2 regions of the Roseateles sp. FW305-36 genome follow, and region 2 is predicted to be linked to the other one. Evidence: predicted binding sites of a transcription regulator. Region 2 holds the regulator's gene; the other holds the start of a gene.
What was found. Region 2 encodes NrdR, which represses ribonucleotide reductase genes. Its sites were predicted from a motif close to CACNANATNTNGTG; they were not measured.
Positions count from the first base shown of each region.

Region 1: a site for NrdR is predicted at 4,829-4,842, ahead of AC3WOE_RS09235 (ribonucleoside-diphosphate reductase subunit alpha). Genes of this name have one in related genera too.

Region 1 covers NZ_JBYSZK010000004.1:125,575-132,987, reverse strand. The annotation lists gene ffh (signal recognition particle protein) at 1-281, opposite strand, end outside; gene AC3WOE_RS09255 (cytochrome C assembly family protein) at 339-1,214, shown strand; gene AC3WOE_RS09250 (PP0621 family protein) at 1,211-1,453, shown strand; gene AC3WOE_RS09245 (sensor histidine kinase) at 1,455-3,137, shown strand; gene AC3WOE_RS09240 (sigma-54-dependent transcriptional regulator) at 3,134-4,582, shown strand; gene AC3WOE_RS09235 (ribonucleoside-diphosphate reductase subunit alpha) at 5,077-7,413, shown strand, end outside.
Region 2 covers NZ_JBYSZK010000010.1:204,152-211,564, forward strand. The annotation lists gene AC3WOE_RS19545 (type IV pilus modification PilV family protein) at 1-1,291, opposite strand, end outside; gene AC3WOE_RS19550 (PilX N-terminal domain-containing pilus assembly protein) at 1,288-2,616, opposite strand; gene AC3WOE_RS19555 (PilW family protein) at 2,613-3,302, opposite strand; gene AC3WOE_RS19560 (pilus assembly FimT family protein) at 3,341-3,892, opposite strand; gene AC3WOE_RS19565 (type IV pilin protein) at 3,928-4,401, opposite strand; gene AC3WOE_RS19570 (GspH/FimT family pseudopilin) at 4,503-5,054, opposite strand; gene nrdR (transcriptional regulator NrdR) at 5,201-5,644, opposite strand; gene glyA (serine hydroxymethyltransferase) at 5,654-6,907, opposite strand; ZMP/ZTP riboswitch at 6,965-7,078, opposite strand; gene AC3WOE_RS19585 (lytic transglycosylase domain-containing protein) at 7,142-7,413, opposite strand, start outside.

The sequences.
Region 1 (7,413 bases), on a different contig from region 2:
TTGATGTCAACCACGCCCTCGCCCATGGTGGCGGCGAGTTCCTTGTGCACGACGGACACCAGCACCTGGCCGGGGTTCAGCGAACCCACGACCTCCTGGCCGAGTGCCTTCTCCTTCACGCGGGCGATGAAGTCGCGCACCACCGGCAGGGCCACGTCGGCCTCCAGCAGGGCCATGCGCACTTCGCGCAGCATGTCCTGCACATTGCTCTCGGTGATGCGGGCCTGGCCGCGCATCGTCTTGACGAGGCGACTCAGGCGGTCGGTGAGGTTGGAAGCCATGGGATCGGGGAGTGGATGTCCGGCAGAACGCACGGAACCCAAAAGTACACTGCAGCCATGAGTTTATCGCCCGCCCCTCTTGCAGATGCCGGCACCGCCGGCGCGGTCGGGCCGAGCCTCGTATTGACCGTTGCCAGCGTGCTGGCCCTGCTGGGCTACGTCTGGGTCGGCCTGCTGCGCTCGCGGGCCGGGGACGCCGACGCCGCGGTGCGCCGGCCGCTGCGCTCCGTGCCGCCCATGGCCCTGGCCTGGACGGCCCAGTTCGTCGCCCTCTATATAGATATCAGCGGCTACGGGCTGACCGAACCCGGCGCCCGCTTCGGTTTCGCGCCGGCCCTGTCGATGACGACCTGGCTGGTGTTGACGGTGTATCTGGTCGAAAGCCGCTTCCTGCCGTTGCACAGCGTGCGCCGCGTGCTGGCCTGGCTGGCCGCGGCCGCGGTGCTGCTGGCCTGGGGCTTTCCCGGCGAGAGCCGGCCGCTCGCCGCATCGCCGTGGGCGCCGCTGCACTGGGTGCTGGGCCTGGCGTCCTATGGTCTGTTCGGTGTGGCGGTGCTGCACGCGGCGCTGATGAATCGCGCCGAGACGAGGCTGCGCCAGAAGCAGGCGGCGCCGGGTGGACTGCCGCTGCTGCGGCTGGAGCGCCTGACCTTCCAGTTCGTGGCCGCAGGCGTCGGCGTGCTGTCCCTGGCCATTGCCTTGGGCTGGTGGTTCACGCCGCACTGGCGCTGGGACCACAAGAACCTGCTCGCCGTGCTGGGCTGGCTGGTGCTGACCGGCCTGCTGGTGGGCCGGCGCATCTATGGCTGGCGCGGCCGGCGCGCGACGCGCTGGCTCTATGCCGGCGCGGCCCTGCTGTTGTTGTCCTATGCCGGCTCGCGCTTCGTGCTGGAGGTCATCCTGCAGCGCGGCGTCACCGGGGGCGGCTCATGAAATACCTGTTGCTGCTGGTGCTGCTGGCCGGCTTTTTCTTTGTGCTCGGCCTGAAGCGTTCGCGGCCACGCGAGCCCGAGGCGCGCAAGCCCCAGCCACCGGCGCCGCCTCAGGCCATGCTGCGTTGCGCTGAATGCGGCATGCATCTGCCGGCCGACGAGGCCTTGCCGGGCAAGGGCGGCGTGTTCTGCAGCGCGGCGCATCGCGCCAGCTTCGAGGCCCGTCAGGGGCAGGCCTGAGTTGGCTGGCACCGGAAGCTGGTTCGTCGAGCAGCCGCCGGCGCAGGCGCCGGCCGAGGCCAGCGCTTCGTTCGAGCGCCTCTATCGTGCCTTCCTGTCGGCGCGCGCCGCCCTGGGCCTGGCGCTGGTCGTCGCCCAGCTGATCACCGCCATCCTGGGCACGCCGCCGGCGCGTTCGACCCTGGCCCTGAGCGTGTCCTATGCCGCGGCGGCCCTGGCGCTGTGGCTGGTGCCGCAGTTGCGGCGCGGTGCATCGGCACGCAACCTCGCCCGCATCAGCAGCGTGCATTGGTGGAGCGCCATCGGCGTGGACCTGATCCTGTTCGGCGCGCTGCATGCACTGGACCCGAGCGGCGTGAACTACGGCGCCCTCTTCGTCATGCCGGTGCTGATGGCGGCGGTGCTGAGCCCGCGCCTGCTGGCGCTGGCGACCGCGGCCATGGCGACGCTCGGCCTGCTGGCGGCCGCTGCCTGGTCGCTGCTGTCCGGCGCCGACGTGGGCCTGAAAACGACGCAGGCGGGTCTGGTCGGTGGCGGCCTGTTCGCCGTCAGCCTGCTGGCCAGCGAGCTGAGCGCCCGCCTGGCGCGGGAAGAGAAGGCGGCGCGTGGCAGCCTCGCGCTTGCACGGCAGCAGGAGCAGCTGAATCGCCTCGTCATCGACGAGATGCAGGAAGGCGTGCTGGTCGTCGACCGGCGCGGCCGCGTACGCGCGATGAATCCCGCGGCCCATGTGCTGCTCGGTGCGGCCAGCGGTGAGTTGAGCTGGCAGTTGCGCGGCCGCACCGACTGGCAGCCGCTGGTGCTGGCGCTGGAGAGTGCCTACGCGGGCAGCCCAAGCGGCGTCGGCGCAGAGGTCGACGTGGCCCTGGCCCTGGAGAGCGGTGCCGCGCGCAGCCTGCGCCTGCGGCTGCGCTTCACGCGCCAGCGCGAAGGCAGCGAGGAACTCTGTGTGCTCTTCGTCGAGGACAACCGCGAGCTGCTGGCGCGCACCCGACAGGAAAAGCTGGCGGCGATGGGCCGGGTGTCGGCCGGCATTGCGCATGAAATCCGCAACCCGCTGGCCGCGATCGCGCAGGCGAATGCGCTGATTGCCGAGGACGTTGCCGGCATGCGGGCCGAGCAGCTGACCCAGATGGTGGCGTCCAACGTGCAGCGGCTCAAGCGCCTGGTGGACGACGTCAGCGAGCTGGCACCCGGCGTGCAGCCCGACACCCAGGCGCTGGACGTCGGCGCCATCGTGCGCGAAACCTGCAGCGAGTGGACCCGGGTCAACGACGTGCGCCCCGGCGAGCAAAGCCGCTTCCGGCTGCAGATCGCTGCGCCAGGCTTGATGGGGCTGTTCGACGCCGAGCATCTGCGCCGCATCCTCGTCAACCTGCTGGACAACGCGCATCGCCATGCCGAGCCGGGGGCAGGCACCATCCGCGTCTCCGTGGACCGCGAGGGCGAGGTGCTGAATCTTGTCGTACACAGCGCCGGTGCGCCGGTGCCGCCGGAGATCGAGCGCCATCTCTTCGAGCCTTTCTTTTCGACGCGCAGCCGCGGCTCGGGCCTGGGCCTCTATATTTGCCGTGAGCTGTGCGAGCGCCACGGCGCCCACATCGACTACCGCCGCGCCGCCGACGCGACGGCCAACGAGTTCCGCGTGCGCATCCGCACGCCCCCATCTGCATTTTCTGCATGACTACGCCGCCTGTTCGCCTGCTGGTCGTCGATGACGAGCCCGACCTGCGCACGCTCTATGAGCTGACGCTGCTGCGCGAGGGCTACGAGATCGACAGCGCCGGATCGGTGGGCGAGGCGCTGGAGCATCTGCAGGCCGAGACCTACAGCGCCGTCATCACCGACATGAAGCTGCCCGATGGCTCGGGCCTGGCCTTGCTGCGCTGGCTGGAGCAGGCGGGGCGGCCGGAGAAGGCCATCGTCATCACGGCCTTCGGTTCGGCGGAGAACGCTGTCGAGGCCTTGAAGGCCGGGGCTTACGACTACCTCACCAAGCCGGTCGATCTGCGCCAGTTCCGTCTCGTCGTCGGTTCGGCCTTGGGCCGGGTGGTCGCCGAGCCGGCGCCGATCGAAGAGGCGCCCGCGCAGGCCGGGCCGGCCACGGCGCTGCGCCTGGTGGGCGAATCCACGCCTATCCGCGCGGTGCGGGCGCTGATCGACAAGGTCGCGCGCAGCATGGCGCCGGTGCTGGTGCAGGGCGAGTCGGGCACGGGCAAGGAACTGGTGGCGCGCGCCATCCATGACCACGGTGCGCGCGCCGAGCGGCGCTTCGTTGCCGTCAACTGCGGGGCCATTCCCGAGAACCTGCTCGAGGCCGAGTTCTTCGGCTATCGCAAGGGGGCCTTCACCGGCGCCAACGAGGACCGCGAGGGCTTTTTCCAGGCAGCCGATGGTGGCACGCTCTTCCTCGACGAGATCGGCGACCTGCCGCTGGCCATGCAGAGCAAGCTGCTGCGCGTCATCCAGGAGCGTTCGGTGCGACCGGTCGGCGCGACGGCCGAAAGCCCCATCAATGTGCGCATCCTCAGCGCGACGCACAAGGACCTGGCCGCCGAAGTCGCGGCGGGGCGTTTTCGTCAGGACTTGTTCTACCGCCTCAACGTCATCCAGATTCGCGTGCCGCCGCTGCGTGAGCGCCTCGAGGACCTGGGCCTGATCAGCACGCGCGTGCTGACGCGCATCGCCCAGGATGCCGGCGTGTCGCCTGCGCCGCGGCTGACGGCGGGGGCGCTGCAGACGCTGTCGCGCTATGCCTTCCCGGGCAATGTGCGCGAGCTGGAGAACCTGCTGCATCGCGCCCTCGCGCTTTCGGGGGGCGAGTGGATAGACGCCGACGACCTCGGCCTGCCCGACACCCTGCTGGACGAGAGCCGCAGCGAATCGCAGTTCGGTGGGCTGGTCGACCTGCCCGTCGAGGCGGCGCCCGTGGCCGAGGGCGTGTCCCTGCCCGAGGAGTTGCCGTCCGATCTGGCGCGCTATCTCGACGAGGTCGAGCGGGCCATCCTGCTGCGTGCGCTGGAGCTGCACCGCTTCAACCGCACGGCGGCGGCGGCCAGCCTCGGCCTGTCGCTGCGGCAGATCCGCTATCGCATGGCGCGGCTGGCGATCTCGGCCGGGGACAGCTGAATATTCCCTCTCGGGATTTGCCCTGCTTGAATCCGCGGCGGGTCTGCGCGCAAGGGTGGGCGCAGCAGCGCAGATCGAGTATTGGCGCGGCCTCGCGGCGGGTTTTGGCCCGCATGCTCAATGCCCATGCGGGTTGTCGCTTGCAAGCCCCGTATTGATCGGCACAAGCGGCGCGCACCCTCGGTTTTTGGGAGATGGGTGACCCTGGGTTTCACACTATCCGTAGTGGCTTGAGGGGGAGGGGTGCCACATATATAGTGTTCTCTCGTGCTATCCTGCTGACCCAGTCGACCCCCCATGACCATCTCTCTGGACGCGCTGTTCGCCGAGGCCTGTGGCCCGCGGCGACACACCAGGGAAGCGTGCCGCCAAGCCGGCCGCGTCATGGACCGGCAGGGACGAAACACCTCTTTAGAAGCCCCCCACGATGCGATGGCCCGCCCCCGGGTTCGAGCCGCGCATCGCTTTGCAGTTTTTCGATAAAGGATTCCCTCATGCAACAAGCCGTCTCCGGCCAGGCCAGCGCCATTGCCGCACCGGTCGCGTTTGAATCCGACGCGCCCGCAGCCGCCATCCAGCCCACACTGTCGACCTACCAGGCCTACCAGATCATTCGCCGCAACGGCGCCGTGGTCTCGTTCGAGCCGAGCAAGATCGCCGTCGCGCTGATGAAGGCTTTCCTGGCCGTGCACGGCACCAGTGGTGCTGCTTCGGCGAGCGTGCGTGAGACGGTGGAACAGCTGACCCAGAACGTCGTGCGCGCCCTGCTGCGTTCGCGTCCGAGCGGTGGCACCTTCCATATCGAAGACGTGCAGGACCAGGTCGAGCTGGGCCTGATGCGCAGCGGCCAGCATGACGTGGCCCGCGCCTATGTGCTTTACCGCGAGCGCCGTGCCCAGGAGCGCGCCGCCCAGGGCGAAGCCACGCGCGCGGCCGAGCCCCAATTCATGGTGATGGACGGCGGCGAGCGTCGTCCGCTGGACCTCGGCGCGCTGAAGTCGCTGATCGCCTCGGCCTGCGAGAACCTCGGCGCCGACGTGAAGCCCGAGCCCGTGCTGGCCGAGACCCAGCGCAATCTGTATGACGGCGTCGCCATCGACGAGGTCTACAAGGCCGCCATCCTGGCCGCCCGCACGCTGATCGAGAAGGACCCCGGCTACAGCCGCGCCACTGCCCGCCTGCTGCTGCACACCATCCGCCGCGAGATCGTCGGTGGTGAAGTGACGCAGGCCGAGATGCAGGCCCGCTATGCCGAGTACTTCCCCGGCTACATCAAGAAGGGCATCAAGGCCGAGCTGCTCGACGAGAAGCTGGGCCAGTACGACCTGGCCAAGCTGGGCGCCGCGCTGAAGGCCGAACGTGACCTGCAGTTCGACTACCTCGGCCTGCAGACCCTGTACGACCGCTACTTCCTGCACATCGAAGACGTGCGCATCGAGATGCCGCAGGCCTTCTTCATGCGCGTGGCCATGGGTCTGGCTCTCGGCGAGATCGACCGGGAAGCCCGCGCCATCGAGTTCTATGAAGTGCTGTCCAGCTTCGACTTCATGTCGAGCACGCCGACCCTGTTCAACTCCGGCACGCGCCGCTCGCAGCTGTCGAGCTGCTATCTGACGACGGTTTCTGACGACCTCGACGGTATTTATGAGGCGCTGAAGGAAAACGCGCTGCTGTCCAAGTTCGCCGGCGGCCTGGGCAATGACTGGACCCCGGTGCGCGCTCTGGGCTCGCACATCAAGGGCACCAACGGCAAGTCGCAAGGCGTCGTGCCCTTCCTGAAGGTCGTCAACGACACGGCCGTCGCCGTGAACCAGGGCGGCAAGCGCAAGGGCGCCGTCTGCGCCTATCTGGAATCCTGGCACCTGGACATCGAAGAGTTCCTGGACCTGCGCAAGAACACCGGCGACGACCGCCGCCGCACCCACGACATGAACACGGCGAACTGGATTCCCGACCTGTTCATGAAGCGCGTGATGGATGGCGGCCACTGGACGCTGTTCAGCCCCTCGACCTGCCCTGACCTGCACGACAAGTTCGGCAAGGCCTTCGAGGAAGCCTATGTCGGCTACGAGAACAAGGTCGACCGCGGCGAGCTCAAGCTCTTCAAGCGCATGCCGGCCAAGGACCTGTGGCGCAAGATGCTGTCGATGCTGTTCGAGACGGGTCATCCCTGGATCACGTTCAAGGACGCCTGCAATGTGCGCAGCCCGCAGCAGCATGTCGGCGTCGTGCACTCGTCCAATCTGTGCACCGAGATCACGCTGAACACCAACGACAGCGAGATCGCCGTCTGCAACCTCGGCTCCGTCAACCTGGCCCAGCACATCAAGGATGGCGCCATCGACCAGGTCAAGCTGAAGAAGACGACGCGCACGGCCATGCGCATGCTCGACAACGTCATCGACATCAACTACTACGCCGTCAAGAAAGCCCGCGACTCCAACCTGCGCCACCGCCCGGTCGGCCTGGGCATCATGGGCTTCCAGGACGCGCTGTACCAGCTGCGCACGCCTTACGCATCCGAAGCCGCCGTCGAATTCGCCGACCGTTCGATGGAAGCCGTCTGCTATCACGCCTACTGGGCCTCGACGGAACTGGCCGAGGAACGCGGCCGCTATTCGTCCTACAAGGGCTCGCTGTGGGACCGCGGCATCCTGCCCATCGACTCCATCGATCTGCTGGCCGAGCAACGCGGCGGCTATGTCGAAGTGGACCGCTCGACGACGCTGGACTGGGATTCGCTGCGTGGCCGCATCGCCCACTTCGGCATGCGCAACAGCAATTGCATCGCCATCGCCCCGACGGCCACCATCTCCAACATCATCGGCGTG
Region 2 (7,413 bases):
AGTCGGCGAACACGCCCGCGTTGAGGTCGACGGCAGGCGCCGTCGGGCAGCTCAGGTTGCCGCGAACGACGAGGAAGTTCTGGCGCGCCAGCGAGCCTGCGACCCGGCCATAGACCGCCGGGTGTTCTTCGTTCTCGATGCCCTTCCAGTCGCCCGTGAACATGCCGTGGCTGCCGTTGTAGTCGGCGCTGTAGCGGCAGACCTTGTATTCGGCGGCGGTCGTGCCCGTGCTGAAGCCCGTCAGCTGCAGCCGCCCCGACCAGAGCTTGGTGGTGCTGTCGGGGTAGACGATGCAGTTGTAGGTGACGAAAGCCTGGGTGCTGGGCGCCGCGGCGGGCGAATCGTTGAAGCAGTCGAAGCTGGGCGCCGTGTCCGTGAAAGAGTCCAGCACCATGTTGCCACCGCTCATCACCGGCACGCCCTGTGGGTCGAGGTGGGGCAGGGAGTAGCTGCCACTGACGATGCTCAGGTCGAGCGGAATCGCAAAGGCTTCCGGCACGGCGGGGTTGGGCGGGTTGACGTTGGAGAAGCGGACCGTCCCGCTGAGCAGATAGCCGATGGTGTTGTTCTTGCAGGAGTCGACGTCGGCGGCGGTGAGCGTGGACACGGCCGTGCCCGGCGTGATGCTGCACTTGCCGGTGATGACGCCGGTCACGTTGTTGAAGACCCAGACCTTGTCGGCGGTGTTGCTGGGAATGAAGGCGCTGACCTGACGGTCCAGTTGCTTGGCGCCCGGCGGAATGACCGGGCTTCGGGCCGACGGCTGGGTGACAGCACCAGCGGGCGGCCGGAAGCCGACGGCCGCACTGAAGATGGGATCGGTGGCCGAGATGACGGTGTCCAGATTGACGAACTGCGGAGCACCCGCCCGGTCGGTCCAGTTCACGGTTATCCGCACCTGGCTGCCCTGGGCATTGGGCAGCGGCGTGACGAGGCGCTGGACGTTGTAGGTCGTGTTGGAGTCGACCGGTGCCATCGGGACCGCGACCGCCTGGTTGGTGATGTCGCTGTAGGCATAGGCGGTGGGCGGCGTCGACGCGGTTCGGGTCAGCACGGAAAAGTCGCGCAGCTCGGCCATCTGCGCCCGGGCGATGCGCATGGCCTCACTGCGTTGCTTGGCGACGTCGGCACCGAGTCGCAGATTGCTCATCAGGCCCACCAGGGCGAGCATGCCGAAGGACATCACCAGCAAGGCCACCAGGGCCTCGATCAGCGTGACACCGCGCTGGCGACGCAGGGGCCGCCGGGCCGACGGGGAATGCAGGGGCGTGGACATGGCGGACTCGGTCATTTGGTGTCGTAGTCCTTCCAGCCGCCGGGCACACGCGCATAGCTGCCGAGGCGGTTGCGCAGTTCGTTGGCGATGGACTGCTGGTAGACGACGTCCATGCGCCCCACCGTGTTCATGGCGCCCTGCACCACCAGCATGCCGTTGATCTGCGAGGCCGCCGGGTTGGTGTTGGTCCAGTTCAGGTTGCCGAGCACGACGAGCATGCCGTTGAGCTGCATGGGACCCGTGATGGTGACCGGCCCGCTCACGACGACCAGGACCGGTCGGGCCGGGGTGCCGATGGTGACGTTGTTGCTGATCGTCATGCCCGCCGGAACCATCAGCATGCGCATGCCGGCGTTGAAGGCGTTGACCAGATTCGCCGAGCAGTCGCCGCCTCCGCAGGCGAGCTGGCGGGCCGCCGGGTGGTTGGGATAGCGGCTGGGCACCACGCCCATGAAGTTGCGGAAGAAGGTGTCGTCGCCGACCTGGGTGTTCGGCAGGTTGAGGAGGTAGTCGTCGTTGAAGAGGCTCGCCTGGCTCGCCGGCGTGCCCGGCACGCTGTCCATGCGGCTGTCGTCCAGGGCCGGCGCAGGGCCACCCGAGACGACGAGCAGGCCGCCGGAGCGCGGATCGGTATTGTGCAGTCCCAGGCCGCCGACGCCCGAGGTCGTCAGATTGCCCCTGACGGTCAGCGGGGCGGCGGGCGAGGACGGCACGGCACCGATGAAGCCGATGGAGGTCTTGTGCACGGCCATGGCCGCCGCCGTCTGGCTGCGCGCTTCGGCATCCGTGCTGGCGCAGTTGTCGACGCTGCTGTCGGTGCAACCATAGGTGGTCACCTCGAAGCTGCCGTAGTGCAGGGTGGGGTCGGTGCCTACGGCAACGCCAAAACTCGGAATCAGGGCACCGGCGAGCGGCGTGGGAGGCTGGACCGCGCGCGTGTTGGGCTGGGGGCAGCGGCAGGTGAGGCCGGTGCCGGTCGAGGAGCAGTCGACGGCAAGGCTGGGCAGGGGCGTCGTGATCTGGCTCGTCGTCGCGCGGTCATCCGGCGACACGTTCAGGTACAGGTCGACGAAGCGCGTGCCACCGGTGGCGATCGGAGTGCAGCTGTTGTTGATGGCCGTGCCATTCAACATGGCCAGCGTCCACTCGGTGGCGCCTTCCGCCATTTCCTGGGCCATGCTGGCGCGGTAATAGCTGCCGGCGATGCGCTGTTCGAACATCAGGCTGCGGTTGGCGTAGGCGGCCAGCAGCGCCATCACGAGGAAGAGCACCATGACCACGACCAGCGTGGCCGCACCGCGCTGCGGACGGGCTTGGGCGATGGCAAACGCGCGCTTCATGGGCACATCCCGCTGATGTCGTCGGTGCGGATCTTTTCCTTGACGTTCAAGGTGCGCGTGACGTTGGGGTCGGACTTGGCGACGGCCTGGATGGTGAAGTCGACCCGCCTGATGGTTTGCGTCGGGCAGTTGCCCAGGGCCTTGCAGGAAGGATCGCAAAGATCGTCGAGGGGGATCTGCTGCGTGACGATGCTGGGCACGAAATTCGTGATCCTGACGACGTCGGGATCGGTGATGGGCTGCCAGTTGGGCCGGCCGTTGACCAGGCCCAGCTGGATATAGAGCGCCTGGTTGCCGGTATCCCAGCGAACGCCGAACTGCTCGTTGTTCGCCAGGACATTGCTCGTGTTCAGGACGCCACCCGTCGCTTTTGCATAGCGGTAGTAGAGGTCGGCATTCGCAGCGCCCAGGGTCAGCTCGGCATAGGGGCTGGAAGCGGCGTCGGCGGCGGGCGTGGCGCCACCATTGCGCGCCGGCTCCCAGACACCACTGGCAGGCAGGCCGCGATAGCCGGCCCTGCGCATTTCCTGCTGCAACAGGTCGGCGGCGATCCGCAAATCCTGCTGCATCTGGACTTCCAGCATCAGCCGGCGGTGTTCGTTGATCTGGCGCGTGGCCACGACGGCCGCGCCGGCCGTGACGATCAGGCCGACGGTGATGCCCACCATCAGTTCAACCAGACCCATGCCCCGCTGGGTGCCGCCCGGACCGCGATGGAAAGTACTCAGCATGGGGTGTACCCGCTCATGTCGCCGTTGGGCGAACAGACCCTGACTCGTCCGATCAAATTGACCTCGACGCGCAGCTTGAAGCCCCTGCTCAGCCCCTCCACATTGACCTGGAAGCCCTCGGTTTCCATTCGGTTTTGTTCGCGCATGAAACGGATGTTGTTGGGCGAACCGGCCCAGGTGGTGGCGCTGGCGTCGAACTTCACATGGTTCCTGGGCAACTGGAACAGGCGCAGCGCCCTCTGGGTGGTGTTCGGGCAGACGTTGTTGGCCGGCAGATAGCAGCGGCAGCGGTTGAGCGGCGCCGTTGTGGCGACCAGGGCGCAACTCAGCTTGTTGGCCGGATCGGGATCGAAGCGGACGAACAGAAGGGAGTTGGTCGAATTCGTTTCGGCCTTGGCGTAGTTCAGGACGCCGGCCACTTCCTCGGCCGCGGCGATGACGCGGCGCTTCTCCAGCAGGTCGGCCATCGAGGGCACGGCCACGGCCAGGATGATGGCGATCACGCCCAGGCTTACCAGGATTTCAATCAAGGTCAGGCCCGCCACGCGGGCCTTGAGCTCATGAAACTGCTTCTTCATGGCTAGCGGGGCCAGCATTCGGTGCTGGTGTCCCTGTCGGCCCCGCTGTTGCCGGGGTCGCCGGTCGCGGAGTACAGGGGCGTGGCACCGGTCAGCGTCACGACCAGGGTCTTGCAGGTCACGTCGCGGGCCTGTTTGCCGGTACTGATGGGCGTCGCCGTCGCGACGTAGCCGATGCCGAAGCCCGGCACGGCGCCGACGCCGCTCAGCGTGACGTCATAGAGCGGAGTGATCTGGCTGATGTTCACACCCAGGGCAGCGACCGTCGACGCATAGGTGGAGTTGTTGCTGCGAAAACGCTCCTGGGCCTGCATGACGGCGGTCAAGGCCGAAATGGCATCCGCGCGCCGGGCGCGCTGCATGTGCGCGGTGTAGGCGGGATAGGCAATCGCGGCGAGGATGCCGGCGATGGCCAGCGCAACCATCAGCTCGATGAGGGTAAAACCGTGGCGTCGCGGGCGTGTGCAGGTGCGCATGAGTCGATTTTGGGCAGCACTTCACGGTGACTCGTTGTTACAAATGCCGTTCATCCGTCGAATTGCGCCGCTAGTCGGCATCCACCACGAATGAGGGAGCATCAGGCGCATTTCGCCATCGCGCTGACCTTGTTGGTGCCCACGTAGCAGCTGCGCACCCGCCCGGTGATGGCCACGACCTGGCGGATGGTCTGGCCGCCGCTGACGCTGAGTTCGATGCTGCCCGTCTGGGTGACCAGGCCCTGGCGATGCTGGAACTCCAGGGTCTCGGCATTGCTGCTCAGCCGCACCGGCTTGCTGGCGGGCAGCCACTCGGCCTTGATGACATGGCTGCTCAGCTTCTTGCAGACCGGCTGGCCGCCGGCGCAATCGCAGTCGTCCTTGCCGCCGATATACATCACATAGCAGGCGTTGGCGCCTTTGCCGCTGACGCGGAAGTAGACCGAGTCGCTCAGGCGGGCCGCCTCGCTGCGCGCCAGGCGCAGGTTGTCGGCCAGGGCCTCGGCGCTGACGCGCAGCTTTTGCTGCTGGCGCAGCGTGCCCATGGCGGGCACGGCCTGGCCGGCGACGGCGGCGCAGATGCCGACGCCGACGCAGAGTTCGACAAGGGTGAACCCACGGCTTTGGCGGCGGGTGTTGGCGATGCGGTTCATGGCGATTCCCTGGGTTCGTTGCGAATGAACGAACTCTAGAAACCACCGACCGTGACGTCTTTCCTCCTTTGGGCGGATCAACGGGGGAGGGGCCGCGGCGGCGTCCCCCCAACATCCCCCGAAAGAGGGATGGGCTCAGCCAGGCGTCAGATCTCGCGGATCAGCTGGCGGAACTCGTCGACGTCCTCGAAGCTGCGGTAGACGGAGGCGAAGCGCACATAGGCGACCTTGTCGATGCGCTTGAGCTCGCGCATGACGAGTTCACCCAGGCGGGTGGACGCGATCTCGCGCGCACCGCTGGCGAGCAGCTTTTCCTCGATGCGATTGATGGCCGCATCGATCTGCTCGACGCTGACCGGCCGCTTGCGCAGGGCCAGTTGCATGGAGGCGCGCAGCTTGGAGGCGTCGAAATCGGCGCGCCGCCCGTCCTTCTTGACGACCGAGGGCAGGGCGATGTCCGGCCGCTCATAGGTCGTGAAGCGCTTGTCGCAGGACAGGCAGCGGCGCCGGCGCCGGACGACGTCGCCCTCGTCCGATTCCCGGGTCTCGGCGACCTGGGTCTCGGTGTGAGAGCAGAACGGGCAGCGCATTGCGGGGAATTAACCGCGGTAGACCGGGAAGGCCGCCGTCAGCTTGGCGACCTTCTCGCGCACGGCAGCCAGGTTGGCCTCGTCATGCGGCTTGTCCAGCACGTCGGCGATCAGGTGGGCGGTCTGGCGGACCTCCTCTTCCTTGAAGCCGCGCGTCGTCATGGCCGGCGTGCCCAGGCGGATGCCGCTGGTGACCATGGGCTTCTGCGGGTCGTTGGGGATGCCGTTCTTGTTGCAGGTCATGTGGGCGGCGCCCAGGATGGCCTCGGCTTCCTTGCCGGTCAGGTTCTTGGGGCGCAGGTCCACCAGCATGACATGGCTCTCGGTGCCGCCGGAGACGATGCGCAGGCCGCGCTCGATCAGCGTGTCGGCCAGCACCTTGGCGTTCTTCACGACCTGCTGCTGGTAGGCCTTGAACTCGGGCGTCAGCGCTTCCTTGAAGGCCACGGCCTTGCCGGCGATGACGTGCATCAGCGGGCCGCCCTGGATGCCGGGAAAGATGGCCGAGTTGATCTTCTTGGCGATCGCCTCGTCGTTCGTCAGGATGATGCCGCCGCGCGGGCCGCGCAGGCTCTTGTGGGTGGTGGACGTGACGACGTCGGCGTGGGGCAGGGGGTTGGGATAGACGCCCGCGGCGATCAGGCCGGCGTAATGGGCCATGTCCACCATGAAGTAGGCGCCGATCTCCTTGGCGATCTTGCCGAAGCGTTCGAAGTCGATGCGCAGGGAATAGGCGGAGGCGCCGGCAATGATGAGCTTGGGCTTCTTCTCGCGGGCCAGGGCTTCCATGGCGTCGTAGTCGATCTCTTCCTTGGCGTTCAGGCCGTAGGAGATGACGTTGAACCACTTGCCGCTCATGTTCAGGGCCATGCCGTGGGTCAGGTGGCCGCCTTCGGCCAGGCTCATGCCCATGATGGTGTCGCCGGGCTGCAGCAGCGCGAAGAAAGCACCCTGGTTGGCCTGCGAGCCGGAGTTGGGCTGCACGTTGGCGTATTCGGCACCGAACAATGCTTTAAGGCGGTCGATGGCGAGCTGCTCGACGACGTCGACGTACTCGCAGCCGCCGTAGTAGCGCTTGCCGGGGTAGCCCTCGGCGTACTTGTTGGTCAGCTGGCTGCCTTGCGCCTGCATGACGGCCGGCGAGGTGTAGTTCTCGCTGGCAATCAGCTCGATATGGTCTTCCTGGCGGCGGTTCTCGTTCTGGACGGCGGTCCAGAGCTCGGGGTCGACCAGGGCGAGGGTGGAGGTGTTGCGGTCAAACATGCTGGTGTTCCGAAGGTCAGGCGGTAAATCCAAGGCGACCACGGCAGGCGTGACGTCCAAGGCTGCCCAGGCGAACGGCTGAAAGCGGTTCGCAAAAACCGCCTCACGCTCCCCGGTGGTGTCCCACCTCGGGTCAGCTCGTGACCCTGATCGCCAGTCGCGTGAACGCCCAGTGTATGCCAGCGGCGCCCACGCTCGAGGGTCTTGCGCGCCGTGAGCATGGGGGTGGCTTTCTCAGCGGAGCAAGGCCACCTGCGCGGAATCGCCACCCGTGGGGGCCGACGCGGCCTCGCGCATCGGCGGACGCACGGTCGTCATGGTCGGCACCGTGCGGCCGGCGGCGACCGCCTTCAGCATTTCATGCTCGGCCAGCACGCGGGCGGCATAGCCGGTGTCTTCGGCCAGGTTGGCCGCGCCGACGTAGTAGCGCAGGCCTTCTTCCAGGCCACCGGCGCGCTGCATGCATTCCTTCAGCACCTGCACGCCGACGCGCAGGTTCGTCACCG